One region of the Mesorhizobium sp. WSM4810 genome, then DNA from elsewhere that is predicted to be linked to it. Evidence: riboswitches for the same ligand, from Rfam matches in the RefSeq annotation. Region 1 holds a riboswitch; the other holds the start of a gene.

Region 1 (5,727 bases):
AGCGCTGCCAGCGTGGCGCGCTCCTTGTCGAGCGCGGCGATGGTCTTCTGGAATGAGGCCGGGTCGCGCTCGTAATAGGCCGGGTCGGCGATATTGTCCTCCAGCCGTGATATCGAGGCGGTCACCGCGTCGATCTTCTTGGGCAGCGATTCCAGCGCGAATTTCTGCTTGAACGACAGTTTTTTCGCCGGGCCCTTCGGCGCAGTTGCCTCGGTCCTGGCTGCCGCCGCCACTTCACTCGTCTCGGCCTTCGGCCGTGCCTTGCGGTCGTCCAGCCTGGTGCCGCCGCGCTGCGCCAGCATGTCGGAATAGCCGCCGGCATATTCGATCCAGCGGCCGCCGCCTTCCGGCGCGATCAGGCTGGTCACCGTGCGGTCGAGGAAATCGCGGTCGTGGCTGACCAGGATGACGGTGCCGGCAAAACCGGCGACCAGTTCCTGCAGCAGTTCCAGCGTCTCCATGTCGAGATCGTTGGTCGGCTCGTCGAGCACCAAAAGATTTGCCGGCCGCGCCAGCACGCGGGCGAGCAGCAACCGCGCCCGCTCGCCGCCCGAAAGCTCGCGCACCGGCGTGCGCGCCTGTTCCGGCTTGAACAGGAAGTCCTTCATGTAGGAGACGACGTGGCGCTGCTCGCCGTTGATGACAAGGTTCTCGCCGCGGCCGTCGGTGAGATATTGCGCCAGCGTCTCTTGCGGGTCGACCGCCTCGCGTTTCTGGTCGAGCGTGGCGATCTCCAGATTGGTGCCGAGTCGCACCGTGCCTGAGTCCGGCTTCAATTCGCCGGTCAGCATCTTCAGCAGCGTCGTCTTTCCGGCGCCGTTCGGGCCGACCAGGCCGACGCGGTCACCGCGCTGGATGCGGGTCGAGAAACCCCTGACCACGGTGAGGTCGCCAAAGCTCTTCTCGATGTTCCTGGCCTCGATCACCAGCTTGCCCGATTCGGCGGCGTCGCTGGCCACCATCGTCGCCGCACCCTCGGCGCCACGATGGCCGCGAAAGCGCTGGCGCATGGTCTGCAATTCGCCGAGCCGGCGCATGTTGCGCTTGCGCCTTGCCGTCACGCCATAGCGCAGCCAGTGCTCCTCGCGCACGATCTGGCGGCCAAGCTTGTGCTGCTCGCGCTCTTCTTCTTCCAGAACGGTGTCGCGCCATTCCTCGAAATGGCCAAAGCCCTTGTCCAGCCTGCGGGTCTGGCCACGATCGAGCCAGACGGTGGCGCGCGACACGCGCTCGAGGAAGCGGCGGTCGTGCGAGATGACGATCAGCGCCGAAGAGGTGCGGGCGAGCTCCTCCTCCAGCCATTCGATGACCGACAGGTCGAGATGGTTGGTCGGCTCATCGAGGAGGAGAATGTCGGGCTCCGGCGCCATGACGCGGGCCAGGGCAGCACGGCGGGCTTCGCCGCCGGAGAGATCGTTCGGCCGTTCCTCGCCTGACAGGCCGAGATGCTCCATCAGATAGGTGGCGCGGTAGGGATCGTCGGCGGGTCCGAGCCCCGCCTCGACATAGGCGCGGACGCTGGCGAAACCATCCATGTCGGGCATTTGCGGCAGGTAGCGCACTGTTGCCGAAGGCTGGCGGAACACCTCGCCATCCTGCGGCTCGATCAATCCCGCAGCGATCTTCAGCAACGTCGACTTGCCCGAGCCGTTGCGGCCGACCAGAGCGATCTTGTCGCCCGCCGACGCCGTCAGTTCCGTCCCGTCGAGCAGCGGCGTGCCACCGAAGGTCAGTTTTATCCCGTCGAGATTGAGAAGCGGCGGCGCCATGTCAGCTTTCAGGTAGGGGGAATGGATGGGCGAGCAACAGCGCGCGGCCGCTGCCCAGCGCGACTTCGAGCCGGCCCTTGACCTCGTTGGAAATGGTCAGCGACGAGCCGAACGCCACCTCGACATGGTTCAGCGGCCATTTGGCGCCGGTCACGGTCAGACCGGCAAGGTCGGAGAAGCCGAGAATCGAAAACAGCGTGCCGTCGGCGTAGTCGAAGCCGGCCTTTCCGGGAAGCAAGGGCACGCCTTCCTGTGCGCCACTGGTCAAAAGCACCTCTGTCCCTGCCTCGGCCAGCCGGACCCCGAGCGCCAGGTGCAGGAAGGCGTGGTCGGTGCGCTTGCCGCCGAACGCGCCGGCGAGCACGAGGCTGGTCGCGCCGCGTTCGAGCGCGGCGGCGATAGCCAGTTCGCCGTCGGTCTTGTCCTTTTCTGCCGGAAACACCTGGCGCGGCACGGCGGCGAGCTCGTCCGGCAAATCCGCCGGCACCGAATCGAAGTCGCCGACCCAGAGTTCCGGCGTCAGGCGCAGAGTCCGGGCATGGCTGATGCCGGCGTCGGCGGCGATGACACGCGTGCCTTCGACCTGGCGGTCGAGCAGCGGCGTGCCGATAAGGTCGCCGCCAAGCAGGATGGTGAATTTGCTCATATGCGTGGCCCTTACCAGCCCTGCTTGCGAAACGGAAGGCCGCGGTCTGGATGCCCGGCAAACTTCCGCTTGCGCCGCAGATGGGCCGGGCCTATGTGTCGAAGCGCTCTAACGGGGTGCTGGACGCGATCTTCGCGGGCCGGCTGAGAGGCAACCTGCCAACCCGCTGAACCTGATCCGGTTTGTACCGGCGGAGGGATTAGACGTTTCGGACAACCCGACGCCTCAATTCCCTTCAACGCCAACGAAGGAGGCGCCGATGCGCACGTTTTTATACACACTTGTTTCGGCAGTGCTGCTCGCGGCGACCGTTCTCGCCGGCACCGGGCCGGCATCCGCGCAGGAAAAACTCACCGTCTATACCTATGAGAGCTTCACCGCCGAATGGGGTCCAGGCCCGGCGGTCAAGAAGGCGTTCGAGGCCGAATGCGGCTGTATTCTCGAATTCGTCGCGGTCGCCGACGGCGTCGCCCTGCTCAACCGCGTCGGGCTCGAACGGGCCGCGACCAAGGCCGACATCGTGCTCGGCCTCGACACCAATCTGACGGCGGAAGCCAAGGCCACCGGCCTGTTTTCGCCGCATGGTGCCGTCATCGACGTCAAGGTGCCGGGCGGCTGGAGCGACGATATTTTCGTGCCGTTCGACTATGGTTATTTCGCCGTCGTCTACGACACCGAAAAGCTGAAGACGCCGCCGAAGAGCCTGAAGGAATTGGTCGAGGGCAATGCCGATGAAAAGATCGTCATTCAGGATCCGCGCACCTCGACGCCCGGTCTCGGCCTGCTGTTGTGGGTGAAGTCGGTTTATGGCGACAAGGCGCCCGAAGCCTGGGCCAAGCTTAAGGCAAAGGTGCTCACCGTGACGCCGGGCTGGAGCGAGGCCTACGGCCTGTTCACCAAGGGCGAGGCACCGATGGTGCTGTCCTATACCACGTCGCCGGCCTATCACATGGTCGCCGAAAACACCCAACGCTATCAGGCAGCGTCCTTCGACGAGGGCGCGTATCTGCAGATCGAGGTTGCCGGCATCACCAAATCAGGTGCGAAGAACCCGTTGGCGAAACAGTTCCTGACTTTCATGACCGGGCCGAAATTCCAGGATGTCATTCCCGAGACCAACTGGATGTTCCCTGCCGGCAAGACCGAGAAGCCGCTCAATCCGGCTTTCGACAAGCTCGTCAAGCCGACCAAGACGTTGCTTTTCAGCCCCGAAGAGGTCGCCGCCAATCGCAAGGCCTGGGTCGACGAATGGCTGTCGGTGATGAGCAAGTAGCTTGTGATTGAGAGATGATCACTCTACGGCGCCGGGAACTCGGCCTCAGCCATATTTTCTGCTTCGACGATCGTTGAACTAGGCAGGGCGGCATGCGTACCGGATATCCTGCCGACCCCCGCGTCACCGCCGGCACAATTGCGCTTGCCGCTGTTGCGCTGCTGATCGGCGGCGCGTTCGCCGGGCTCATCGTCGAAGGCGCCCGCGATCCGTCCGGCGCCGCGTCGGCCTTCGATTCCTACCTCTTCCGCGTCGCCCGATTCACGTTGTGGCAGGCATTGCTGTCGACACTGCTCTCCGTCGTGCCAGCGCTGTTCGTGGCGCGGGCGCTGTCGCGGCATCCGCGCTTCTTTGGTCGCGGCCTGATCCTGCAGCTCTTCGCCGTGCCGCTCGCGCTGCCGGCCATCGTCGCAGCACTCGGGATTCTGGCACTCTATGGCCGTGCAGGCTATTTTGCCGGCGTGCTCAGCGCGATCGGCGGTCAGGGCTGGCCGGGCATATACGGCCTGTCCGGCATCCTCGTCGCCCATGTCTTTTTCAATCTGCCGCTGGCGACGCGGCTGTTCCTCGAAGCGCTTGCGACAGTGCCGGCCGACCAGTGGCGGCTGGCGAGCCAACTCGGCATGGGCGCCAGGCCCGCCTTCCGGCTGATTGAATGGCCGACGCTGCGCGCGGCGCTGCCGGGCGTCGCCGGGCTTGTCTTCATGCTCTGCATCACATCCTTTACCATCGTGCTCACGCTGGGCGGCGGGCCGCGTGCGACGACGCTGGAGGTCGCCATCTACCAGGCGCTGCGTTTCGATTTCGATCCTGCCCGCGCGGTGACGCTGACAGTGCTGCAGATCGCGCTGACCTTCGTCGTCGTGCTGGCATTGATGCGGCTCGGCGCCAATACCGTCGGCGACGCCAACCTGCCGGCGGCTTCGCGCCGCTATCTTTCGGCCGGCGCCGCCGAGACCGTGCTGAACGCAGCATTGATCATCCTCGCTTTGCTGTTCGTCGCCGGGCCGATGGCGGCCACGGTGACGTCAGGCTTTGGCGCCGATCTCGGCCGGCTGGCCGGCGAGAGCGCGGTGCGGCAAGCGGCGCTGACCAGCGCCGTGCTCGCCTTGCTGGCGGCGCTGCTTGCAGTGGCGCTGTCGCTGTCGCTGGTCATGGCACGCCGGGCGCTGGCCTTGAGGCGTCGCGTCGGCGCCAGGACGCTGCTCGAATACGCCACCGATACCGGCGCCGGCTTCGTCCTCGTCGTGCCGCCCGTCGTCATCGGCGCCGGCTGGTTCCTGCTCCTGCGGACCGTCAGCGACGTCTTTGCCATCGCCCCTGTCATGGTCGTCGCCGTCAATGCGGTGATGGCGATGCCGTTTGCCATCCGCGCCATTCGCCCCGGCTATGATGCGGCGAGCGAACGCCACGAGCGGCTCTGTTTGCTGCTTGGCATTTCGGGCTGGAATCGTTTCCGGCTGGTCGACTGGCCGTCGCTGCGGCGGCCGCTCGCCACCGGTTTCGCGTTCGCGATGGCTTTGTCGCTCGGCGATCTCGGCGTCATTGCCCTGTTTGGCAGCGACTCCCTGCAGACGCTGCCTTATCTCTTGCTGGCCCGCATGGGTAGCTACCGCACGATGGACGCGGCCGGCCTGGCATTGCTGCTCGGCCTGGTCTGTCTCGCGCTTGTCCTGGCCGCGGACTGGCTGGGACGGGGAGAAAAATCATGATGCTCAACAGCGAAAACGGTACGGCTGTGCGGCTGGAAAAGGTCTCGTTCAGCTATGGCGAAGCGCCGTTTTTATTCGATGTCGAGTTCGCCGCCTCGAAGATCACCGCCATCATGGGGCCGAGCGGCTCGGGAAAATCGACACTGCTCAACCTGGTGGCCGGCTTCGAGACGCCGCGATCGGGCCGCGTGCTGATCGGTGGCGGCGATGTCGGCGGCAAACCGCCTTCGGCGCGGCCAGTGTCGATGGTGTTCCAGGAAAACAATCTCTTCGCCCATCTTTCGGTCGAACGAAATGTCGGCCTTGGCCGCTCGCCATCGCTCAGGC
Region 2 (5,727 bases), on a different contig from region 1:
CCGCGTGAGATGGGCGGCCGAGGCCCGCATCCACGATCAGCGGGACATCCGGGAAATGGCCGCGCATCGAGCGGAGCGCGGTGATATTTACCGGTCCAAGCGCAGAACCGATCGGCGCGCACCAGGGCATGAGCACCCTGCATCCGGCTTCCAGCAATCGCTCGGCGACGACGAGATCGTCCGTCGTGTAAGGAAATACAGCAAAGCCGTCGTCGCACAAGATTCGCGCGGCCTCGACCAAGCCGAAGACGTCAGGCTGCAGCGTGTCATGATTGCCGATCACCTCGAGCTTGATCCAGTTCGTGCCGAAGACCTCGCGCGCCATATTTGCGGTCGTGACGGCTTCCTTGACGGAGTGACAACCGGCGGTGTTGGGTAGGACATGCAGCCGCAGCGATTGGATAAGCGACCAGAATTTCTCGCCACCCTTGCCGCCGGCCATTTCGCGGCGCAATGAGACGGTCACCGCGGACGCGCAGGATGCCTTGACCGCATCGGCAAGAATGGCGGGCGAGGGGTACTGTGCGGTGCCGAGAAGCAGGCGCGACGGAAGCTTGGTTCCGTAAAGCTCGATCACGTTGCTAACCTCCTTGCATGGGTGAGAGGATTTCGATCCGGTCGCCGTCCTTCAGCTGGAACAGCGCCCGCTCAGTCGCGTGCACAACCTCGCTGTTCACTGCCGTTGCAAGCCAGTTGCCTTCGTAGTCGAGCGCCGCGAGAAGCTCCGCCAGGGTGGCGGCGGTGATCTCATGCGCTTCGCCGTTGACCGTCAGTTTCATCAGCAAGTTCCACCGGTTTGTCAGAATCGAAAACAAGGTCGGCCGCCCGACGCGCCATGGCGGGGGCCAGAAGGAAACCATGGCGGTAGAGCCCGTTGATCGCGACGGTCCTGCCATGCGCTTCGACGCGCGGCAGGTTGTCGGAAAACGCCGGGCGAATGCCGACGCCCGTCTCAACGATCGCGGCCTCGCCGAAGGCGGGATGAACCGAATAGGCGGCGTTCAGGAGTTCCATTATCGCCCGCACCGTGACCGGCTCCGTGGACAGACTCTCGACCATCGTTGCACCCGCCATGAAATGATGGTCGGCGCGCGGCGCCAGATAGAGCGGCAAACGCGGGTGCAGCAGCCTGACCGGGCGCGACAGCGAGATGTCCGGTGTACGCAGGATCAGCATCTCGCCGCGAACGCCGCGAAGCCTTTCATCGCTGGACGCCATTCCTATGCAGTCGATCTCGCGGTCGAATCCCGTCATGTGCAGGGCGTCCATTCCGAAGCGGAACTCGACGCCGCTTCCGGCGAGTTTTTCATGCAGCGCCGCCATTGCACGGCGTGGGTCGAGATGGGCTTCGCCCGGGAAGAACAGCCCGCGACGGAAGCGGTCGGCGAGATCGGGTTCCAGGAGCGCGATTTCGTCTTCGTCGATCCGCCGATGACCCGACGTGCGGCTTGCAAACCGGTCGAGTTCGCCCGCATCCCGCGGCGTTGCCAGAACGAGCGTTCCGGCCCGCGTGACATGACCCGGCAGGACCGCATCCCACCAGTCGGCGGCATCGCGTCCGAGATCCAGCACCGGCTGCTCGGCGCTTTCGCGCTCGCACCAGGGCGCCAGCATGCCGCCGGCCATCCATGATGCGTTGCCGCCAAGGCCATGCCGGGTCTCGGCAATGGTTACCGCAGCACCGCGGGCGGCGAGTTCGAAGGCGGCGGTGAGGCCGGCGACGCCAGCCCCTTTGACCAGCAGCCTCATGACGGCTCCGGCATCTTCGGCATGGGCGGTTCGCCGTCCACCGGCATATAAAGATTGCCGCCCTCGCGGTACTTCGCGGCCATCGCCGCCATGCCCTCTTTCTGTGCCTCGGCCCGAATGTCGTGGGAGATGCGCATCGAGCAGAATTTCGGCCCGCACATCGAGCAGAAATGCGCCAGCTTGTGCGCCTCCTTCGGCAAAGTCTCGTCGTGGAAGGAGCGCGCGGTTTCGGGGTCGAGCGACAGGTTGAACTGGTCTTCCCAACGAAACTCGAAGCGTGCGCGGGAAAGGGCGTCATCCCTGACCTTCGCCGTCGGATGACCCTTGGCGAGATCGGCGGCGTGCGCGGCTATCTTGTAGGTGACGACGCCCGTTTTGACGTCGTTGCGGTCGGGGAGACCGAGATGCTCCTTGGGCGTGACATAGCAGAGCATCGCCGTGCCGTACCAGCCGATCATTGCCGCGCCGATGCCTGAGGTGATGTGGTCGTAGCCGGGTGCGATGTCGGTGGTCAGCGGCCCAAGCGTGTAGAAGGGCGCCTCGCCGCAGACTTCGAGCTGCCTGTCCATGTTCTCCTTGATCTTGTGCATCGGAACATGGCCCGGCCCCTCGATCATGACCTGGCAATCCTTGGCCCAGGCGACCTTTGTCAACTCGCCGAGCGTTTCCAGTTCGGCGAACTGCGCCGCGTCGTTGGCGTCGGCGATCGAGCCGGGACGAAGGCCGTCGCCGAGCGAGAACGACACGTCGTAAGCGCGGCAGATGTCGCAGATTTCCTCGAAATGCTCGTAGAGGAAGCTTTCGCGGTGATGATGCAGGCACCACTTGGCCATGATGGAGCCGCCGCGCGACACGATGCCGGTGACCCGGTCGACCGTCAGCGGGATGTAGTGCAGCCGCACACCGGCATGGATGGTGAAATAGTCGACGCCCTGTTCGGCCTGTTCGATCAGCGTATCGCGGTAGATTTCCCAGGTCAGGTCCTCGGCGATCCCTCCGACCTTCTCAAGCGCCTGGTAGAGCGGCACGGTTCCGATCGGCACAGGCGAATTGCGGACGATCCATTCGCGGATGTTGTGGATGTTGCGACCGGTCGACAGGTCCATGACGGTGTCGGCCCCCCAGCGGATCGCCCAGACCATTTTTTCGACCTCTTCGGCCATCGACGAGGTGACGGCTGAATTGCCGATATTGGCATTGATCTTGACCAGGAAATTGCGGCCGATGATCATCGGCTCGCTCTCCGGGTGGTTGATGTTGGCTGGAATGATAGCCCGTCCGCGCGCTATCTCGTCGCGCACGAATTCCGGCGTGACGAAGTCCGGGATCGCCGCGCCGAAAGAGTTGCCGTCGCGCTGCATCCCGCCGCGTAAGCTCTCGCGGCCGAGATTCTCGCGAATGGCGACGAACTCCATTTCGGGGGTGATGATCCCGGCGCGCGCATAGGCAAGCTGCGTCACCGCTTGGCCCGTTTTTGCCTTTAGCGGCCGGTGGCGCACGGGAAATTCCGGCGTCAGGCGCTCACCTGACGCAAAGCCGTTGTCCTCCGGCCTGACACTGCGGGCATCGTGGAATTCGACGTCGCCGCGCACCGTCACCCATTCATTGCGAAACCTGGCGAGGCCCTTTTCGATGCTGGTTTCGACAGTCGGGTCCGTATAGGGGCCGGACGGATCGTAAACGGTGACAGGCGGTTCGCCTGCCGTCGGATGGACGGCGATTTCCCGCATCGGCACCCTGATCTGCGGGTGAATCAGGCCGGGTTTGTGGATTTTCCTTGAGGCGGGCAGCGGTCCCGTCGACACGGCGGGGGAAATGGCATTCATTTTGAGGCTCCTTTGCTCATGCATTGGAGACCCAGTTCTGTGCCGGAAGGATGAAAAGACGCTTCTGCCTGCCTGCTTACAGGTTTTCGGGCATGGACTCCCCCAAAGCGCTTGCACCGTCCCTACGCCAGTATGAACTGGATCAGGTTCAACGGGTCACTGCGCCGCGAAAGCCAGCAGTATCTCAGCCCCTTGCCGGGACCCCCCTGGTGAATGGGTCAAATTGAGCGGGCGATCGCCATTTTGTCAAGCGCATTCGGCCCATCAATCGGCAACGCTTGCTGGGCGCGCGCGGACGAACTATTGAGCCTGCGTTAGCCATTTGGGCTGCGGCACCGCCTGCAGCAGGCTTTGCGTATAGTCGTGGCGAGGCGCCCCGAACAGCGCCGCGGTTTGGCCTTCCTCGACAATCCTTCCGTCTTTCATGACCATGATCCGGTCGGCGAAATGGCGCACGATCGGCAGGTCGTGGGTGATGAAGATATAGGAGAGGCCGAGCCTCGTCCTGAGGTCGGCCAGAAGGTCGATCACCTGCGCCTGGATAGAGACGTCGAGCGCCGAAACCGCCTCGTCGCAGACGATCAGTTCCGGCTCGCTGGCAAGCGCGCGCGCAATGGCGATGCGCTGCCGCTGGCCGCCGGAAAACTGATGCGGGTAGCGCTCGGCGTGCTCCGGCAGCAGCCCCACCAGTTCCAGGAGCTCTGCCACGCGAGCCTTCCACCTGTCCTTCGGCAGGATATCGCGGTGGATCACCCAGGGCTCGGAAATGATCGAATAAACGCGCATGCGCGGATTCATCGATCCGTATGGGTCCTGGAAGACCATCTGGACCTTGCGCCGAAACGCCATGAGGCGCTTTCCATTCATGTCGAAGATGTTCTCACCGGCAAAGACCGCGCTGCCGGCGCTTGGCGCGTTCAGCCCCAACAGCATGCGCGCGACGCTCGATTTGCCGGAGCCGGACTCGCCGACGATGCCGAGCGTTTCTCCTCTCCTGACCTCGAAGCTTATGTCGTCCACCGCCTTGAACGTCCGCTTGCTGCTAAAAGCTCCGGAAGCAAGCTCATAGTGCTTGGTGAGATGTTCCACCTTGAGCAGCGTCTCGCCGGCGATCGCCGTCGAACGCCTGTTCGGCGCCTCCGCTGCGTTGCCGTGGGGCAGGGCGGCGATGAGGCGGCGCGTATAGGGGTGCTGCGGATTGCTGAAGACCTCCTTGGCGATGCCTGTCTCGACGACCTTGCCGCCGTTCATGACGATGATCCGGTCCGCCATGGACGCGGCGACTTCGAGGTCGTGGGTGATCATGATCAACGCCATGCCGGTTTCGCGCTGGAGATCGCGCAGCAGATCGAGGATCTGCGCTTGCACGCTGACGTCCAGGGCAGTCGTCGGCTCATCGGCGATCAGGATGTCCGGTTTCAACGCGATCGCCATGGCAATCATCACGCGCTGGCGCTGTCCGCCCGAGAACTGATGCGGATAGAAGTCGACGCGGTTTTGCGGCTCTGGAATGCCGACGCGCCGAAGCAGTTCTATCGTCTTGGCGCGTGCGCCCTTGCCGCTCTCTGCGCCGTGGCTCTCATAGACCTCCTCGATCTGGCGCCCCACCGTGTAGACCGGGTTCAAATAGGCGAGCGGATCCTGAAAGATCATCGCAATCCTGCGGCCGTTGATGCTTCGGCGCGCCTCGGCACCGAGGCCTGACAGTTCGACGCCATCGAAGAGGCAGGAGCCGGCCACGATGTCGCCTGGCGGACAGTCGATGAGATCCATCACCGTGCTGGTGCTGACGCTCTTACCCGAACCGCTTTCGCCGAGGATCACCAGCGTCTCGCCACGGCTGACGTGGAAAGAGACATCGTCGACGGCGCGTATCGGTTCATCGTCCGAAAGAAAATCGACGGTCAGACACTCCACCTTGAGAATGGTCGCGTTGCTCATCGGGCAGCTTTTCGCAATGTCTGAAGGCGCCAGCGTTGCTGCGGATCGGCGACGGTGCGGGCCCAGTTCGAGAGGATGTTGAGCGACAGCGTCGTCAGCATGATTGCAAGGCCCGGCCAGAATGCGATCCACCAGGCGGTGGCGAGATAGCCGCGGCCGTTTGCGACCATTGCGCCCCAGGTGAAGTCGGGTGGCTGAATGCCGAGGCCAA

The links. Region 1 has a riboswitch for thiamine pyrophosphate ahead of thiB (thiamine ABC transporter substrate binding subunit). Riboswitches for the same ligand answer to the same signal wherever they lie in the genome.
Region 2: it holds a riboswitch for thiamine pyrophosphate, as region 1 does, so the genes downstream of both, thiC (phosphomethylpyrimidine synthase ThiC) here and thiB (thiamine ABC transporter substrate binding subunit) in region 1, are expected to answer to the same signal.

Annotation. Positions count from the first base shown of each region.
Region 1 is NZ_JBVVQV010000005.1:257,934-263,660, forward strand. It holds gene AC0L3O_RS10330 (ABC-F family ATP-binding cassette domain-containing protein) at 1-1,769, opposite strand, end outside; gene AC0L3O_RS10335 (thiamine diphosphokinase) at 1,771-2,415, opposite strand; TPP riboswitch at 2,518-2,631, shown strand; gene thiB (thiamine ABC transporter substrate binding subunit) at 2,675-3,688, shown strand; gene thiP (thiamine/thiamine pyrophosphate ABC transporter permease) at 3,781-5,400, shown strand; gene thiQ (thiamine ABC transporter ATP-binding protein) at 5,400-5,727, shown strand, end outside.
Region 2 is NZ_JBVVQV010000015.1:121,245-126,971, reverse strand. It holds gene AC0L3O_RS21555 (thiazole synthase) at 1-577, opposite strand, end outside; gene thiS (sulfur carrier protein ThiS) at 582-779, opposite strand; gene thiO (glycine oxidase ThiO) at 748-1,749, opposite strand; gene thiC (phosphomethylpyrimidine synthase ThiC) at 1,746-3,575, opposite strand; TPP riboswitch at 3,677-3,793, opposite strand; gene AC0L3O_RS21535 (ABC transporter ATP-binding protein) at 3,876-5,516, opposite strand; gene AC0L3O_RS21530 (ABC transporter permease) at 5,513-5,727, opposite strand, start outside.